4 regions of the Jeotgalibacillus sp. 10bf12 genome follow, and region 4 is predicted to be linked to each of the others. Evidence: riboswitches for the same ligand, from Rfam matches in the RefSeq annotation. Region 4 holds a riboswitch; each other region holds the start of a gene.

Region 1 (4,673 bases), 120 kb from region 4:
CTCAAGATCTTTTACCTCGGCAGAATACGAAAAATTCATCTTTCCATCCCCTTTTGACCTTACTAACTAACCGGTCGGTATGTATGGTTTTTAGTATAACGGATTTGTTTGAATAATCAAATTAAATTATAAAATATGGAATAAATAAGCTTCCTTATTTATTGTGATATCTACTTCGTTTTCAGTGAGAAGCCTATCAAAAAAAGCTGAATGCTAAGAGAAAACTAACTTTTAACTTCACCATTAAGTCCTGACTTATCTAAGGTCAGCTCGTTTATTTCTTTCTGCAAGGCTATTGTACAGGCATTTAGTCACTTTTTTACATATACATATTAATGCAACAACAATAATGAAAAGGAGAGATTTTAATGTGTTGCGGAAAAAAAGATTCATGTGTATGTGGTATTGTTCGTGAGATTGTAAGAGCTCAGGATGAGGTGGCTGGCGCTAATGCGAATGGTTGCTGTTCAACAGGCTGTGACCAGGCAATCAGAAACCTGCTATCACCGATCGCGGCTAACGGGAATGGAAATGGACCTACTACGATTCCATTTGCACTCTACTGTAAAGGGGATTGCGAACCATTTATCGGAAGCGGCGTTTTCAGTGCTCCCGTCGGCGGATCAGGAATGACCGCACTAAGATGTGTAAAAACACCGATCTTCCGCGCGAAAAAGTTTGTGGATAAAGATAAGGACAGAGAGAAAGATAAGTGCTGCGTCCAGCTGGAGCTACTGCTTCCAATTACAATGGGCGGATCTACTCCTGGGCCATCAGGCGACGGAACGCAAATCTGCGATTATTTCCCGGGCAACAGCATCAGAAATCTGCAGGCAACAGGCATCTGCCTGACTGTCGATTTGAATTGTTTCTGCGGTATCGTATGTCTGGACCCTATCACACCTCGACCTGCGTCTGAGTTTAACATGAGTGAAGAGGACTAAGAGGGTACAAAGACTGAAATGGGACAGCAAAAAGGTACAACTCCGTATCTTTTTGTTGTTTTTCATTCTGATAATATTTTGTTTATGACGTTTAAAGATCATTTCTTCCCTAAAATATTGTCTACAAAATTATTAAAATATAGATGTCATTTTCACATATACTACCCCCATTTTTGTTCTATAAGAACAGATGTGTGAATATAATTGGGATACCTCCACCCTCATTTTTAATAAACGTTATTTTATTAAAGGCGCGCAAACTGTCCCAGTCGAATCCGAGTCAGCATGTGATCCCTGAAAAATGTTAAGAAAAGAATTGTTTAACAAAAAAAATAAATATTGACAGCGCATTTGCGATTCGTTAACATAAAAACCAAGTATTTTTATCGGGATACTTCATAAACTCAATAGATCGTCTTATCAAGAGAGGTTAAGGGACTGGCCCAATGACACCTCGGCAGCAGACTGACTCATCAGTACTGTGCCAATTCCAGCAAGTGTTTCTTGATAGATAAGACTGGATTAATGTTTTTTCTTCCAGTTTATTTTTCTGACTGGGAGTTTTTTTATGTTGAAAATTCATTTAGAGGAGGAAATTGTGTGGACATTTTTTTAGTTAGTTTGAATTTATTTGTGTTAGTTGGTCTTATTATTTTTCTTTACGCGCTTAAGAAGAAGCACGTATCATTTTCAAAAAGGGTTTTACTTGGTTTAGCATTCGGAATTGTATTAGGTTTTGCATTGCAATGGATCTATCCATCTGAGTCCACTGTTATTGCAACTACAGCTGATTGGTTTAATCTAATTGGTGGTTCTTACATCAGGCTCTTACAGATGATCGCCATCCCGCTCGTCTTCATTTCAATTCTTGCGGCTTTTACAAAGCTGACTTTAACAAAGAATATCGGAAAAATCAGTGCACTCATTATCGGCATTTTAGTTGGAACAACTGCCATTGCAGCTGCTGTTGGGATTGCTACAACGGCTGGTTTTAATCTTGAAGCGATTCAAATCGAACAGGGCGAAGCAGAAACAGGCCGTGCCGCTTCATTGGAAGAAACGTATGGGACAGTGGAAAACGTGACATTTCCACAGCAAATCCTTGCTTTAGTTCCATCAAATGTTTTTCTGGATTTCACAGGCGCCCGCCCGACTTCCACGATTTCAGTTGTCATTTTCGCAGCTTTTCTTGGTCTGGCGTTTTTGGGTGTCAGAAGAAAGCAGCCTGAACAAGCGGAATTATTTTCTAAGATTGTCGACTCTCTTTATGCGATCGTGATGCGCGTCGTGACATTAATTTTAAGATTAACGCCTTATGGTGTGCTGGCGGTCATGGCGAGAACAGTGGCAACCACAAACTTTGATGCCATAGTGAATCTCGGTAAATTTGTGATTGCTTCATACGTAGCACTGGGTATTGTCTTTATTATTCATTTGATCCTGCTAACAATTTCAGGCTTAAACCCAGTTACTTTTGTCAAAAAAGCATTTCCTGTTCTCGCTTTTGCGTTTACAACCCGCACCAGTGCCGGCGCGTTGCCAATGAACATCCGGACTCAGCAGAACTTAGGGGTAAAAGATGGAACGGCTAATTTCGCAGGTTCATTTGGATTGTCAATCGGACAAAACGGCTGTGCAGGTGTGTATCCTGCCATGCTCGCGATCATGATTGCACCAACCGTCGGAATCAATCCCCTCACACCGACGTTTATCTTAACGGTCATCGCCGTTGTGGCAATCAGTTCATTTGGTGTTGCAGGCGTTGGAGGCGGCGCAACATTTGCAGCCATTCTTGTCCTGTCAGCCCTGAATCTTCCGATCGGCTTAGCTGGTCTGTTAATTTCCATTGAACCACTGATTGATATGGGAAGAACAGCTGTTAATGTCAGCGGAAGTATGACAGCCGGAGTGCTGACGAGTAAGGTAACGAATGAATTAGATGTTGATATGTATAACGACCGGTCTACACGGGTGACTGTTGAGGCTTAAGTAAAGAGCGTATTAAAAGAGAGCAGCCATTTGGTTGCTCTTTTTTTAAATATCTTTCGTGTCCTGCATTTGTAGTGAGTATTTTAAATCACTAATAATGAAGGTCATCATTTTTACGATGAAAATGTATGATAGACTAACATTGACTATTTTTTCTAAATTAAGGTTATTGAAGAAATCAGGGAGGCGTCGTAATGTGGATCATATTAGGATTTATTGCAATCGCAGCAACACTGCTTAATATTTATTTATTTTCAGCAGGAAAGGATTATAAGCTTGCGATGGCGGCAGCTTTATCATTTACAGCACTCACACTGTGTGCAGAAATCACCTTTATCGCCGGGCAGGCAGCAAAAGAAGACTGGTCAGCTGTCAGGGAAGTCGTTAACTTCCAATGGGCATTGTGGGTTTTGACAGGGGCTTCTATTTTTATCAATGTATTGCCTGTATTTATAGAGAAAAAAGATAATAAAAAGAGAGTCAGCGCTATTGCATCGAAGCAAACAGTTGATTAAACGTTTGTGTTTTAGAGGTAATTCTGCAGCATGATTTAAGATTGTAAACTAGTTTAGTTATGATCAGTGAAGGATCTATTTCTTGAGTTAGAGGAGTTATTAATTTGAGTGAGCTACTATTGTCAAAAAAATTTATACCAGTATATTTTATAGTGGGATTATCAGCTGTGATCCTTTTCATTTCCATAGAACTTTCTTCATTGGAGATTTTCTTATTGACTTTCTCCTGTTTTCTAGTAGGAATAATATCCTTTTTTCAAAATTTTGTGTTCAAAAATAATAAGTAGTAAAAGCTCCGGGGAAATAACTTATCCCGGAGCTTTTGTTTTTAATATCTGTGAATTCGAAAAAGAAGGAGATCGCTCAGCAATTCGCAATTCTTTATTCCTGATTAAAACGCGGCTTACTAAAATAAGCACCTGTAAACAAAAATATCATTGCACTGATCAGTCCCCAAAACGGTTGACCTGCCAGCACGAAGATTCCCAAGTTGATGGGACCAGATAAAAACATGGCTTTCATCACCTGAATCATCCTTTCCTGTAAATATACCGGTAGTTATATATCAAAGTTAAAGCAATAGGCAGTTTTATGCCGCCTTCGAATGCCGCTCCCCACCTGAATACGTCCACCTTCTCCATACATACTCCATTGGCCCCTGCTTATATCGCTTCAGCAGCACATGACTCAACACAACCTGCACGATGTAAATAGCAATCGCTATCAGCACACCCTGCGATTTTGATACCTGACCGAATAATCCAAAACCATAACCGTTGAAAATGATCACTGCAATCACAGACTGCATCAGATAATTCGTCAGCGCCATCCGGCCAACTGATGCAAATGGCATCAGTATCTTTTCAACAGACGATTTTCTTGTGACTAATACAATGACTGATACATAAAACAGCATCAGGAACGGTCCACCAAAAGCATTTAACCCTCCGGCAATCGGGCCTGCCAGATAAGGTGCCCAGCCAAATGCATTGTACCCAATTGCAACTGACAGTCCCACAACCGGCGCTCCGACAGCGAGTCCAATCCACATAACCTTTTTCCAGCGCTGAATATTTTGTTCAATTTCAGTGAACATGCCTGTCTTTCCTAAATAAAGACCAATCAGAAATAACGGTAAAATTGTTGGCACAACTAACAGCACTTGAAACAAAATTATCACTACTTCATTTGTAAACCGGAACGCCAGAATTTCTCCAAAGCTTCC
Region 2 (4,673 bases), 150 kb from region 4:
GGCATCCAAACATTTTATTGATTATGTTGAACTGACTGAAGAGCATTCAATGGTCGAAATAAAAGCAACGCCGAAAATTATCGGTAAAACTATCGCCGCACTGAACATCAGAAACCGCTTTGGATGTAACATTGTCGGGATCTACAGGCAGCATGATATGATTGTATCACCAAGTGGAGACGATAAAATTCAAAAAGAGGATGTACTGATTGTCATCGGTGAGAACAGAAAGCTTCACCGATTTGAGAAACAGGGTGTCTGATCGTGTTAATAATTGTTTTGTTAAAATCTATCAGTATTACTGCACAGCTGATGATTGAAGCGTGAGGGGGCGGAGGGGCATTGCGAAGCCTGAGGGCTCACTGCCCGGCCGCGGAAAGCGTCCCCTGAAGCGGAAATCAACAGCCAACTTTAGCAAAGTCTAATAAAAGATCCGGAATCTCTTTATGAGGTTCCGGATCTTTTAAATCTCTCTCCTGAAATTTCTTCAGCCATCAGCAGTTCACTTGCACAGGGCTTGAGAAGTTTTTTAAGCGACGCTTTATCTTCTTCCGGGTCCAGCCACTGATTGAAAGCATCCCGTTCAAGTATGACAGGCATTCTAGTATGGATATCAGCCATCAGATCATTTGGTTCAGTCGTTAAGATCGTACAGCTTCTGATGATTTGATCATCATGACGCCAAGACTCCCACAGACCTGCAAATGTAATCGGCTCACCGTCGTGCCTCTTTATTTCGTAGGGCTGTTTTTCCCTCCCTGATTTTTTCCATTCGTAAAATGAAGTGGCAGGAATCAGGCACCGTTTGGATTCAAATGCTCTGCGAAAGCTTGGCTTCTCTGCGACCGTTTCAGACCTGGCATTGAACGTTTTATACCCAATTTTTTCATCCTTAGCAAAAGGGGGAATCAGTCCCCACCTGAAAGAGGCGGGATAACGCTGTCCGTTTAACTGCACAACCGCTGCAGCATGCTGACTTGGTGACAGGTTCAGGTTTGGCGTATAAAGAAAATCATCCCTCATCTCAAACTGATAATACTGCTGCAGATCATACATCGCCTCAACTAAAGAAAATCGTCCGCACATCCCTCATCTCTCCTTTATAAGCATTCTAACAAAATATTGCGAAGATAGAGAAGATTACAACTTATTTCCTTTTAAAGGTAATCGGTTGATTTGTTTCGGTATACGAATCATACTGAATACAGACATACATATTCAGGAGGGTTTTCCATATGAAGAAATTTTGGTTAGTATCTGCAATGGCAGCTGCACTTATGCTTGCAGCCTGCTCAGATGATTCGTCAGAGCCGGCAGAAACAGAAGAAGCAACAACTGAGGAATTTGCAGAAGAAACGGAAGAGGCTTCAACAGAAGAAGCAGGTGAAGAAGAAAGCGCTGAACCAGAGCTTTATCTTGTTGGTGACGAGGTAACTTCAGGTGACCTGACAGTTACAGTGACTGATACTGGTGTTGCTGAACAAATCGATGACACGAATCGTGTTTACGAGATCAATATGACAGTGACAAATAATGGTGAAGAGGAAGTATCTTTATCTTCAGAGGACTTCACATTGACTGATCTTACAGATGAAGAAAAAATGGCTTACGGCGATCCGTCTGAATGGACAATCGCAGCAGGAGAATCAGCAGAAGGCTCATTACAATATGAATCTGCAGCAGCAACTGCATTCAAACTTTTCGGCACAATCGGTGAAGAAGAAGTTGAATGGAGACTGCCGGGGATTACTTCTTTAGACTAATCGTATTTTAAGCACTTGGCTTTTATAAAAATGGACATGATAAATGCAGCGGAGCGTAAGGTGAAGACACCGTCCGGCCACGGAAAGCGTCCGCCTGAAGTGAAGCGAAACGATTAAAGGGGCTCGAACAATTATGTTCAGCCTCTTTTTTATATCCAATCATTTACCTAAACGTATTTTAATCATCACTCCTATTGACACAACAGCCACCTTTCTTGTAAAGTTGTCATAATTAATTGAATAGCGTGGATTCTTATCAAGAGAGGCGGAGGGAACAGGCCCGTTGAAACCTCAGCAACCTACACACAATGTGAAAAGGTGCTAAATCCATCCTGCAATCATGCAGGGAAGATAAGAAGCTTAGTAGTCTAAAGCCTTCTTATCTATGATGATGGAAGGCTTTTTTGTATATACATCAGGAAGGGTGAAATAATGAACTTACTTGAAGAAATGAAGCAAAGAATTCTGATTGGTGACGGCGCGATGGGAACCCTCCTGTATTCATATGGCTCAGATCAGTGCTTTGAAGAATTAAATCTGTCTCATGCAGAGCATATCCAGCAAATTCATCGTGCATACATTGATGCTGGTGCTGATGTGATACAAACAAATACCTACGGCGCGAACTATCATAAGCTCGAGCGCTACGGACTCGAAGAAAAGGTAAAAGAAATCAATACTGCGGCTGTAAAAAACGCTAAAGCTGCGGCGAAAGACAATACCTTCATTCTCGGTACAATCGGCGGGATCAGAAGCTTCCGTCCTCAATCGATTGACCTGAATGAAATCAAGCGGACATTCAGAGAACAGCTTTACTGTTTACTGTTAGAAGGAGTAGACGGGTTATTATTTGAAACGTATTACGATTTCGAGGAACTGGCAGCGGTCATTGAAATCGCCAGAAAAGAAACAGACCTGCCGATTATTGCGCATATTTCAGTTCAGGAGCCGGATGTGATGCAAAATGGTAAACCGGTTTCTGAAGCGCTACTGGAGCTTGAACAGCTTGGAGCCGATGTAGTTGGCTTAAATTGCAGACAGGGTCCATTCCATATGATTAAGTCACTTGAACAGGTACCGCTTCCTGAAAAGGCTTATCTGTCCTGTTATCCAAACGCGAGTCTTCCATCTTACTCAGAAGGCTCACTTCAGTACAGCAATAATGCTGAATACTTTGGTGAGGTGGCACCTGCATTCAGAGAGCAGGGAGTCAGACTGCTCGGGGGATGCTGCGGGACAACGCCGGATCATGTGAGAGCATTCAGCCAGGCACTAAAAGGGCTTGCACCTATTACTGAAAAAAGAGTGGAGAAAGCTGAAAAGATTGTAGTGCGCTCAAGACAAAAGGATTTGCCTGAGCCCCTCACAGACATCGTTAGAGACCGCAAATCAGTCATTGTTGAACTCGATCCTCCCAAGAAGCTTTATACAGATAAGTTTATCGAAGGTGCAAAAGCACTCGGTGCAGCCGGAGCTGATGCTGTTACTCTTGCTGATAACTCACTTGCGAGTCCGCGTGTATCCAATGAGTCACTTGGTTACCTGATCAAACAGCAGGGCGTCCGTCCGCTTGTTCATCTGACGTGCAGAGACCGTAATCTGATCGGGCTTCAAAGCCATCTGATGGGACTTCACACACTTGGGCTTCATGACATTCTGGCTGTCACAGGTGACCCGACAAAGGTTGGGGATTTCCCGGGTGCAGCTTCAGTCTATGACGTATCATCATTTGAATTGATTGAAATGATCCAGCAGCTGAATAACGGCATGTCGATGTCCGGAAAAGACTTAGGCGAGAAAGCTTCATTTACGATCGGTGCGGCATTCAACCCGAATGTCAGAAGTGTTGAAAGAGCCGTACAGCGTCTGGAGAAAAAGATCTCGGCCGGAGCTGATTACTTTATGAGTCAGCCTGTATTCTCTGAGGAAAAGCTGATTCAGACAGCTGAAGCAGTTAAGGATCTTGGAAAGCCCGTATATATTGGCCTGATGCCTTTGACAAGCAGCAAAAACGCAGACTTCCTTCATAATGAAGTACCCGGTATCAAATTAACTGAACAGGTAAGAGACCGGATGGCAGCAGTGTCCGGTGACCGTGAAAAATCTTACCAGGAAGGATTGGCCATTACAAAGTCACTGATTGATACAGCGCTCGATCTATTTAATGGCATCTATCTGATCACACCATTTATGCGCTATGAAATGACAGCAGAATTAACACGCTATGCCAATGAGCAGGCGGCAAAGAGAGGAGGAAACCAACGTGCGCACATTATTCAATGAACAGCTTAAGAAAAGAATCCTGATTATGGACGGTGCAATGGGTACGATGCTTCAGGATGCGAACCTGTCAGCAGAAGATTTTGGTGGTGAGGACCTTGAGGGGTGTAATGAGAACCTGAACCGCACGCGTCCTGATCTGCTTGAAACCATCCATGACGCCTATTTTGAAGCAGGCGCAGATATCGTGGAAACGAACACATTCGGCAGTATGAGCGTCGTGCTTGAAGAATATGATATCGCATCTGATGCTTATGAACTTTCACGGCTTGGTGCTGAAATTGCCAGAAAGTCAGCCGCTAAATGGTCAACAGAAGACCGTCCGCGCTTTGTTGCAGGCTCAATGGGACCGACAACGAAAACGTTAAGCGTTACTGGCGGTGCAACATTTGAACAGTTGAAAGATTCTTATGCTGAACAGGCAAAAGGGTTAATAGACGGCGGCGCTGATCTGCTGCTGATTGAAACGAGTCAGGATTTATTGAATGTAAAAAGTGCATTCCTGGGGATTCAGGATGCTTTTAAGAAGACAGGCAAAGAACTGCCACTGATGATCTCAGGGACGATTGAACCAATGGGCACAACGCTTGCAGGACAGACGATTGATTCTTTCTATATCAGCGTTGAACA
Region 3 (4,673 bases), 970 kb from region 4:
ATATCAGCCATATCAAAGATCAAAACCTTCAAAGTAAAATATTAAGTAAATACAATAATTTGAAAATGTCAGCGATCAATTAGAGGAGGAACACATCATGCTAGCAGATTTACTAAAAGGAAACATTCACTTCGCAAACGAAACGTCAACCTGGGAGGAATCTATTAAAGTCGCTGCAGAACCACTTTTAAGTAAGCGCTTTATTACTGAATCCTATGTGGACGATATGATTAAAAATGTTGAAATCAACGGTTCTTATATCGTGATTGCACCTGAGATCGCCATGCCACATGCCCAGAATCAGGGGGGCGTACTGAAAACGGGCATTTCTTTCCTGAAGCTTGAGAACAGCGTGACATATCCTGAAGACAAAGATGTAAAAATCCTGTTTGTTCTGGCAGCTGAAGACAGCGAAGGCCATCTGGAATTAATCTCAGATCTGTCATCATTATTAATCGATGAAGAAGTGATGGAGCAGCTGAAGCAGTCAACAGACGAAGAAGAAGTCCTGAACCTGATTGAATCGCTAGAATAAACAATGACGAAGGGGATGAATGTAAAATGACAAACGTAGCGAATGTTCCGGATTACGGTCAAAACGGCGATAAGAAACCATCAATTCGTGCAAAGATCCAGGCGATGGGCGGCTTCTTAACCAACATGGTTTTACCGAATATCGGTGCTTTTATTGCCTGGGGTATCTTAACTGCGCTGTTTATTCCGACTGGCTGGATTCCAAACGAGCAGCTTGAACAGATTGTCGGACCAGCCATTACGTACCTGCTTCCGTTACTGCTTGCTTATACCGGTGGACGAATGATTGCCGGTCAAAGAGGGGCTGTCATGGGGGCGATCGGTGCCATCGGATTGATTGTTGGATCCGATATTCCGATGTTCCTTGGGGCAATGATTATTGGACCATTAGGCGGTTATGTGATCAAGAAGTTTGATAAGCTGATTGAAAACAGAATTGCTGCCGGCTTTGAAATGATCGTTAACAACTTCTCAATCGGTATTTTAGGCTTCGGTTTAATGATCATCTCTTATTTGTTTATTGGACCAGTCATTCAATCTCTGAATGAAGCGATGACAGCAGCCATTCAGGCGCTTGTGTCGACAGGTTTCCTGCCGCTGCTATCTATTGTGAATGAGCCTGCTAAAGTCTTGTTCCTGAATAACGTGATTGACCAGGGGATTTACTATCCGCTTGGACTGCAGGAAACGGTTGATGCCGGGAAATCCATCTTCTTTACAGTCGCTTCAAACCCTGGACCGGGTCTTGGACTGCTTCTTGCATTCACGCTATTTGGTGGAAAGATAGCCAGAAGAACAGCACCGGGTGCGATTGTGATTCATTTCCTTGGTGGTATTCATGAGCTGTATTTCCCTTATGTACTAATGAAACCACTTACAATCATCGGTATGATTGCAGGGGGTATGTCAGGAATTGCAGTGTTCAGCCTATTTGATGCAGGTCTTGTCGCAGGACCGAGTCCGGGATCGATCTTCGCTTACCTGGCTCTTACACCAAGAGGAAACTTCCTCGGTATTATTTCAGGCGTTCTGGTAGCTGCAGCAGTAACATTTGTAGTTACATCCGTGATCCTGAAGCTTGATAAAAACAAAGATGAAGAAGCTGACTTCAGCAGCTCTCTTGCGAAGTCACAGTCAATGAAAGCAGAAGGAAAGCAGCTGATGAATTTCTCAGCAGAATCTGCAGAAACAAAGAACGTAAGCAAAATCTCATTTGCATGTGATGCCGGAGCGGGAAGCAGTGCACTCGGTGCAACGACTTTCAGAAAGAAGCTCCAGAAGAAGGGGATCACAGACATTGAGGTCAAGCACTACAGAATTGAAGACGTACCTGAACACTCAGATATCATCGTCGTTCACAAAAATCTATCAGATCGTGCGCGAATGGCTCATGATGATAAAAAGATTATTACGATTGAAAGTTATCTGAATGATCCGAGTCTTGATGAACTGCTGGATCAGTTGGAGAAGGAAAAAGAATAGATAGATGTGAAGACTACCCCGGCGTTATCAATTTTAACGCCGGGGTAGCTCTATTTATGATAGGCAGTGTGGGGACGGAGGTCAAATGGTCACGAAATGGCCTGTTAACCTCCGTCCCGGCAGTGCACATGTTCATTTAATTACCCGTAAAACTCCCGAACACCTTCTCGATATAATCCCCAAACCCAGTCTTCACCTCAAGCCCCTGTTCCTGCAGCTGCAGCCAGATGGCACGGTCAACTGAAGAGGGAGTGTTTTGCTGAAGCGTATCCCAATTTTCAGCACTCAATGTTGCTGTGTAACGGCTCTCCCCATATAAAACCGCAATCTGATAACCATCTGTCGTATTCACAAACAGCTCATAGTCCGTATCCCACTGCTTCAATTGCTTCTCCATCGTCTGTGTCACGTGATCAAAGAATGCGTCATTCGGCATAGCCTTTGAAGCATAACCTCTCAACATTCCTGAAGCATTCATCTTCATCTCTCCTTCATGTTTTTTAAACAAGGATCAAGAGAAACGAAAAAAATCCCTGCTGCAATGAATGCAACAGGGACCACAGTCCGTTCGTTATCATCCAAAGCCTGCGCTTTGCTGGTGGGAGCACCTTACCTTTTAGGCAGGTTGCTGTGAAGTCTTAGAGCCAGTACTCTCGTTCACTCTTGATAACCTTATTTAATTAACAGTATTATACCATTTTGAAGGCGAAATGTCTTTAAGCGGTGATCAAAATCACACCGCCACAATGCGAAATTTCATGAAAATCACATTTACAAATGCCGTCCAATGCGGCCTTCAACTCGTCAGCGACAAAGTAAAACTCATCCTCATCCCAATGCTCAACATGCGCGGCCCGGCAAGCCTCAAGTTGCTCTCTCGTCCCAAAAGCAATATCACCAATCAGCAGCTGACCGCCTGCTTTTAAATGAGATAACAGTTCACGGATAAACGTGACCTTTTCTTCATCATTCAGGTGATGAAGGGTATACGTGCTGACGATAAAATCGTATTTTTTCTCCTGAAGCGCAGGCGGCAGGCCATTTGAAATATCCCATTCCACCAGACTCGCCTCAGGCATTTTATTCTGTGCAATCGAAATCATCTCAGATGAAAAGTCCAGTCCATCAATCTGGTGGCCGTTTTCATAAAGCTTATTCGTCAAAACACCAGTACCAAATCCGATATCCAGCACATCAGCTTTTTCCTTATTCATCACAGTATTAAAAATCATATTCAATATCTCTTTGTAGCCGGCGAAAGGGTATAAATTACTTTCTTCACTTACCTTTACCGTCTGATCATAATCATTTGCCCATAAATTAAATCCAGTGTTATTTAACAAGAATGCTCCTCCTAAAATGTTCAAAAATGACGGGCATTCTCTGTGGATTGCCCATGTTAAATTCCGGTAACCTCTGTTTTAACGTTTTTCATCTGAACCACACCTTCCAATTATTTGTATTGATTGTATCATATTTAAAAATCTATTAGTTTTACGAAATTTTCATTACATACGCCTCTTAATCTATGTTAAGTTGACACTGACATCATAAGAAAGGTGATTCGAAATTGACATGATTAAATTTCAGGCATTTTACACAACACAGGATTATGTAGACATGCAGCGAAAGCGCCTAATACTTAACGGCGATTTGAACAGTATAAAGAAAAGATCCACTCTTTCATCTCTGCTGATTGTCATTATCCTTTCCTTTACTCTTGATTTATTCAGCTCATTTATCGGCGTAATCATGGGGATCTTACTAATTATCCTTACAGGGGTCTTCGTACCGCCTACGGTTGAAAGAACAACAATGAAAAGTATTCAGAAACAGTTTGACGGGAAAAACATGGAGAATTCCATCGGTTCTGTTGAATTTCAATTAGATGAAGCAGGAGTCATCCGCAAAATGCAATATTCCACACTCGCGTTCGACTGGGATGGTGTCATTCGTATCGGTGAGGATCAGAGGAACTACTATCTTTTCCTATCAAAAGCACAAGTCTTATTTCTTCCTAAGCACCCTGACGGATTAACAGAAACTGACCAGCTGCGGTTAGAAGATTTGATTGGTCGGGTGAGAAAGCGGATTAGAGAAGAGTATAGGGCTAGTAGAGAAGCGGCTAAATAATATGGAAAATGAAACGTCTGGAATCTGTGTCCAGGCGTTTTTGTGTACCATAATTTAGAAAAACCAATATACATTCACTAACCATCATGTCAAAATAATCGTAAGAAGACAGTTGGAAATACTTTTGACGGAGGGATCTATGACCAACATGATTCGTGTAATGGAAAATATCTTTCTGGGGCTTGTCATCATTACAACCATCCCAAGTCTGATCTTTCAAGAATTAACGCTGCTGTCAGTGGTGTCTATGATCTCACTTGCCGGCTGGATTACTATGTCAGGATTAAGGTTGATTGATGAAGGTAAAAAAACCGGGGGCAAAGTGATTATTTCATTGGGAATATTGCTCTTCATTTTGTCTTTTATCCAGTAATCAAGCATTTAGAATCAGAGAAAGACATTGGAGTTGAATGACATTGACAACCATCTATCTAGTCAGGCACGCACACTCATACTTCACGCCAGACGACATGAGCCGTCCTTTGTCTGAAAAAGGGCTGATTGATGCCAATACTGTAACGGAG
Region 4 (4,673 bases):
GATCCGCTCATTTTTTCACCCCCTCAATTTATAGTTGTCTTACCTCTTTAACCTAAAACGACCCATTTAAAAACTTTCCTTTAAAATTAATAGGTATTATATTGAATTTAAAATTGTTGTTGACCTTCACGTTACGTCAAGCCTTATGCTGTATTTGTCAGGAGGGTTTTAAATGGAATATACAGTCCAGCAGCTCGCAAAGCTGTCCGGTGTAAGCGGCCGCACACTGAGATACTACGATGAGATCGATCTGTTAAAGCCTGCAAGAATCAGTTCGTCAGGTTACCGGATCTATGGTGAAAAAGAAGTGGATCTGCTGCAGCAGATTCTCTTTTACAGGGAGCTTGAAGTGAGCCTGGATAAAATCAGACAGATTATTCATCACCCGGACTTTGATCTGGTCTCAGCTTTGCAGCAGCATGTTCAGAAACTGCAGGAGAAACATGCCCGTCTTGAACAAATCATTTCAACCGTACAAACAACGATTGAAAGCAAAGAAGGAGGTACTCCAATGAAAGATCAGGAGAAATTTGAAGGGTTAAAGCAAAAGATGATTGATGAAAATGAACAGCAGTATGGTAAAGAAGTGCGCCAACAATATGGGGACCAGGTAGTAGATGACAGCAACGCAAAAATGCGGGGCTTAACTGAAGCAGACTTCAAGCGGATGAACGAGGTTGAAAAAGCATTTTTTACAGAGCTTAAAAAAGCGTTTGATACAGGAGACCCCGCTTCACCTGAAGCACAAAAAGCAGTCGCACTGCATAAAGAATGGCTCAGCTTTACCTGGCCAAAGTATTCAAAAGAAGCACATGCCGGTCTTGGGGAAATGTACGTAAGTGATGATCGGTTTACTGCCTACTATGATCAGCACATTGAAGGCGGAACTGTATTTTTACGTAATGCGATCAATGTGTATACTGGAAAATAATCTTTATCGAAAAGTCATTTGCAGACGTGCAGATGACTTTTTTAGTCTTTACTGATTCCATGCTTTAAAATAAATACAGTGTTCATTTTATTGACGCAGGAAAGGATGAATGATTGTGATCACATGGAAAGAAGAAACAATGATTAATGCACATATTGAAGAAGTCTGGGATTTATTTAAGGATAAAAATATTAAAAGAATTATGCCAAAGGTGATTTCGCATGATCTTGTGGAAGGTGAGGAAACTGTAGCAGGCGCAAAGCATCAGCAAACGTATGGCGAGGGGAAGCGCGTAGAAACCTACTTTGTACATACCCTTGCTTATGAGGATCATGAAAATGAAAAGTATAAGAAGGTTAACTTTATATTGGGTAAAGCGTTTGATACGACATTTTCTTTTAAGCTGCTTAAAGAAAGTGAGGAGCAGACAAGACTCATCTATGAAGGAGAAAATAAAGGAGCTAATTTCGTCGGTAAAGCGATGATGAAGCTTGCCGGTAAAAAACAGGACAATAAAGTTGTGCTCGAGTTCCTGGAAAGAGTAAAGAAAGAAGCTGAAAGCAGCTGACCTGTGATTGAATATTCTCAATTTTGCTGATTGTATTGACTTATCCGACTGAATCACTTATATTTCTACAATCATTAAAAACTTCATAACATCTTCTTATGATGAGAGGCAGAGGGACTGGCCCTTTGAAGCCTCGGCAGCGGACTCTTAATTTGAGTACTGTGCCAATTCCAGCAGGCGTTCGCCTGAGAGATAAGAAAAGTTGTTTGCTTATACAAGCCTCTTCTTTTTCTTATTGAAGAGGTTTTTTTGTGTCCGAAAAACCTCTTCAGTGTTTGTTTTAAACCAATATGGGTACTTTTTCAAGATTAGGGCACGATTTTATTTCAGGAGGCAAAACAGATGAATCAGGAGAATATTCAGAGCAATCCGCTCGCACTTATTCCGTTTGGCGTATTTATTTTACTTTTTATCGGATCAGGAATTTTAACAGGCGACTTTTATTTCATGCCTGTATTAGTTGCATTGTTTACAGCGATTTTAGTCGCAATGCTCATGAATCGAAAAACAGATTTTCAGACGAAAACGATGCAGCTTGCGAAAGGTGGAGGACATCCGAACATTATCTTAATGGTTGTGATCTTCCTACTGGCCGGTGCATTCGCTTCAGTCGCAGAAGGTGCCGGTGCTGTTGATTCAACGGTTAACCTTGGACTTTCACTGCTGCCGCAAAACCTGCTGATTGTTGGTCTGTTCGTCATTGCATGCTTTATCTCTATTTCAATGGGGACATCAGTTGGAACAATTGTAGCACTGGCGCCAATTGGACTTGGACTGTCAGAGCAGACTGATATTGGCGTAGCACTTGCGATGGGGGCAATTGTCAGTGGTGCAATGTTTGGTGATAACCTGTCAATCATTTCTGATACAACGATTGCAGCAGTCCGTACGCAGGGAACAAAAATGAAGGATAAATTTAAAGCGAATATCTTTATCGTATTACCGGCAGCGATCATTACAGCGATTATTTTTGGTGTAATGACAGCTGGGAATAGTGCTTCAATTGATGGAGATAACCCGTATAATTTAGTGCAGGTACTGCCTTATCTCGGCGTATTAATTTTTGCTGTTGCCGGGGCAAACGTAATTCTCGTTTTACTTGGCGGCATTATTTTTGCAGGGGTTGTCGGATTGGCACTAGGTCAATACCGCTTTATAGACTTAATTGGTCTGATTGGAGACGGCTTTACAAATATGCAGGAGCTCGCGATGATCGCCATTTTGCTTGGCGGACTGGTAGAGCTGATCAGAGCAAATGGAGGAATTGAATTCCTGCTTCAGTCAGTCACAAAGCGCGTGAAATCGAAAAAAGGTGGAGAAGCAGGGATCGCAGGGCTTGTCGGGACAGTGAATCTTGCGACAGCTAATAATACCATTTCGATTATCACTGCCGGACCGCTCGCAAAACAGATTGCTGATGAGTACGGTATTGATAAGCGCAGATCAGCGAGTTTGCTTGATATTTTCTCAAGTTCAGTACAGGGTATGATTCCTTACGGTGCACAGCTTCTTGCTGTTGCTGGTGTAGCAGGAATATCTCCTGCTGAGATTGTCCCATACTGCATTTATCCGATTCTGATTGCGCTGTCCGGCTCGATTGCGATCGCCATTCAATTTCCTAGATTTAAGGAGAAGAGTGTATAGTTTTTGGTGGAACAACTTGATTCAACATAAAAGCCGCAGCAGAATTCACTGCTGCGGCTTTTATTATAAAGCTGCCTTAATCTTTGCTTCCATATCCAGCGGCTCTGCTGTTGGTTCAAAGCGCTCGACTACCTGTCCATTCCGATCGATTAAAAACTTTGTGAAGTTCCATTTAATCGAGTCTCCATCCATATAGTGTGGAAAGCGTTCATTCACAATAGAAACCAGCAATTTAGAAATTGGGTGAGCCATATCAAATCCTTGAAAAGGCTTCTGTTCAGCTAAGTAAGTAAACAGAGGAGACGCATCATGATCTCTAACATTTATTTTTTTAAAGATAGGGAAATTGACACCATAATTCATTGCGCAAAACTGTGTAATCTCTCCATCCCCAAGTGGCTCCTGTTCAGCAAATTGGTTAGAAGGGAAACCTAATATTTGCAGCCCGTGCTCCTCATAACGTTCCTGCAGTTTCTGCAGATCTTCGAGTTGTGGTGTGAACCCGCATTTAGTTGCTGTGTTAACAATTAACAACAGCTTTCCTTTGTAAACATCTAAACTTTTCGTGAAGCCACTTGATGTTTTTACTTTGAAATCATAAACGGTCATTAGTTGATTTCTCCTTCGTGAAAAGTCCAAATATATAAATGAACTTGTTTTAAGTTTTTTGAGCTTTTATACCTATATCCTTTATTTATATATAATAAACAAAAATACCTATATTTTAGTGGTGAACAGTTTTTATTGGTCTTTATTCAAAACCATTTCACTGCTGAGTTGTATGATAGCGCCGCGGGCATATATCATTCAAAAAATCATAGCATAAGAAATAAAGCATGCTTTGAAAGGGGTAATATGCTTTTTAAAAAGAGCATCGCAATTATGATTGGAAGTTTCATGCTGGCGACAGGAATTAATGGCTTCTTAGTCCCTCATCATCTGCTTGACGGAGGGATGATTGGTCTCGCGTTAATCGCGCATTACTATTTCGGTGTACAAGTTGGTCTGGCCATGATTTTATTGAGTGTGCCGCTATTTATTTATGCCTGGTTTATGAAAAGAGCCTATTTTTATAATAGCCTTCATGGTTTGTTCGTCTCATCTCTGCTCATTGACTGGTTGTCACCGCTCAGGTCATTTTTTCAAATGCCGATCCTGCCAAGTGTGATCGCAGGCGGACTGCTAATTGGTTTTGGAATTGGTCTGATGCTGCTGTTTGAGACAAGTACTGGAGGTACAGACTTATTGGCTCATATGATTTCTAAAGCCGTCTCAATGAATACCGGGATCGTCATTTTTATTGTGGATGGGGTCGTGATTCTGCTTGGCTATCAGGTGCTCGGACTTCACACATTTTTGTATTCCTGTGGTGTCATCATTATTGTCGGGGCTGTAACAGCAATCACTTTACAGAGGAAACCGGACAAATAACTTGCAGATGTTTGATGAGAAATATTAAAATGAACTCTTCCTTGCCAAATGATCATTTTTCGGGTAAGATGTCATTAATCAATATATAGTGCTTTTTAA

Evidence for each region. Region 4 has a riboswitch for S-adenosylmethionine ahead of DH10bf12_RS08805 (Na+/H+ antiporter NhaC family protein). Riboswitches for the same ligand answer to the same signal wherever they lie in the genome.
Region 1: it holds a riboswitch for S-adenosylmethionine, as region 4 does, so the genes downstream of both, DH10bf12_RS08220 (L-cystine transporter) here and DH10bf12_RS08805 (Na+/H+ antiporter NhaC family protein) in region 4, are expected to answer to the same signal.
Region 2: it holds a riboswitch for S-adenosylmethionine, as region 4 does, so the genes downstream of both, DH10bf12_RS09485 (bifunctional homocysteine S-methyltransferase/methylenetetrahydrofolate reductase) here and DH10bf12_RS08805 (Na+/H+ antiporter NhaC family protein) in region 4, are expected to answer to the same signal.
Region 3: it holds a riboswitch for S-adenosylmethionine, as region 4 does, so the genes downstream of both, DH10bf12_RS03300 (hypothetical protein) here and DH10bf12_RS08805 (Na+/H+ antiporter NhaC family protein) in region 4, are expected to answer to the same signal.

The regions. Positions count from the first base shown of each region.
Region 1 is NZ_CP200276.1:1,554,119-1,558,791, reverse strand. Features, by position in the region: gene DH10bf12_RS08230 (acyl-CoA dehydrogenase) at 1-39, opposite strand, end outside; gene DH10bf12_RS08225 (CotY/CotZ family spore coat protein) at 369-944, shown strand; SAM riboswitch class I at 1,359-1,462, shown strand; gene DH10bf12_RS08220 (L-cystine transporter) at 1,545-2,933, shown strand; gene DH10bf12_RS08215 (hypothetical protein) at 3,128-3,448, shown strand; gene DH10bf12_RS08210 (hypothetical protein) at 3,830-3,970, opposite strand; gene DH10bf12_RS08205 (DUF418 domain-containing protein) at 4,038-4,673, opposite strand, start outside.
Region 2 is NZ_CP200276.1:1,816,499-1,821,171, forward strand. Features, by position in the region: gene DH10bf12_RS09470 (potassium channel family protein) at 1-262, shown strand, start outside; gene DH10bf12_RS09475 (SOS response-associated peptidase) at 445-1,086, opposite strand; gene DH10bf12_RS09480 (DUF4352 domain-containing protein) at 1,236-1,763, shown strand; SAM riboswitch class I at 2,014-2,121, shown strand; gene DH10bf12_RS09485 (bifunctional homocysteine S-methyltransferase/methylenetetrahydrofolate reductase) at 2,196-4,046, shown strand; gene metH (methionine synthase) at 3,994-4,673, shown strand, end outside.
Region 3 is NZ_CP200276.1:700,166-704,838, reverse strand. Features, by position in the region: gene DH10bf12_RS03315 (mannitol-1-phosphate 5-dehydrogenase) at 1-83, shown strand, start outside; gene DH10bf12_RS03310 (PTS sugar transporter subunit IIA) at 98-535, shown strand; gene DH10bf12_RS03305 (PTS mannitol transporter subunit IIBC) at 562-2,016, shown strand; gene DH10bf12_RS03300 (hypothetical protein) at 2,153-2,494, opposite strand; SAM riboswitch class I at 2,585-2,689, opposite strand; gene DH10bf12_RS03295 (class I SAM-dependent methyltransferase) at 2,733-3,359, opposite strand; gene DH10bf12_RS03290 (YcxB family protein) at 3,592-4,149, shown strand; gene DH10bf12_RS03285 (hypothetical protein) at 4,289-4,522, shown strand; partial or broken gene DH10bf12_RS03280 (histidine phosphatase family protein) at 4,560-4,673, shown strand, end outside.
Region 4 is NZ_CP200276.1:1,670,850-1,675,522, forward strand. Features, by position in the region: gene DH10bf12_RS08790 (hypothetical protein) at 1-11, opposite strand, end outside; gene DH10bf12_RS08795 (MerR family transcriptional regulator) at 173-931, shown strand; gene DH10bf12_RS08800 (SRPBCC family protein) at 1,047-1,499, shown strand; SAM riboswitch class I at 1,593-1,698, shown strand; gene DH10bf12_RS08805 (Na+/H+ antiporter NhaC family protein) at 1,842-3,143, shown strand; gene DH10bf12_RS08810 (glutathione peroxidase) at 3,207-3,752, opposite strand; gene DH10bf12_RS08815 (YitT family protein) at 4,026-4,574, shown strand.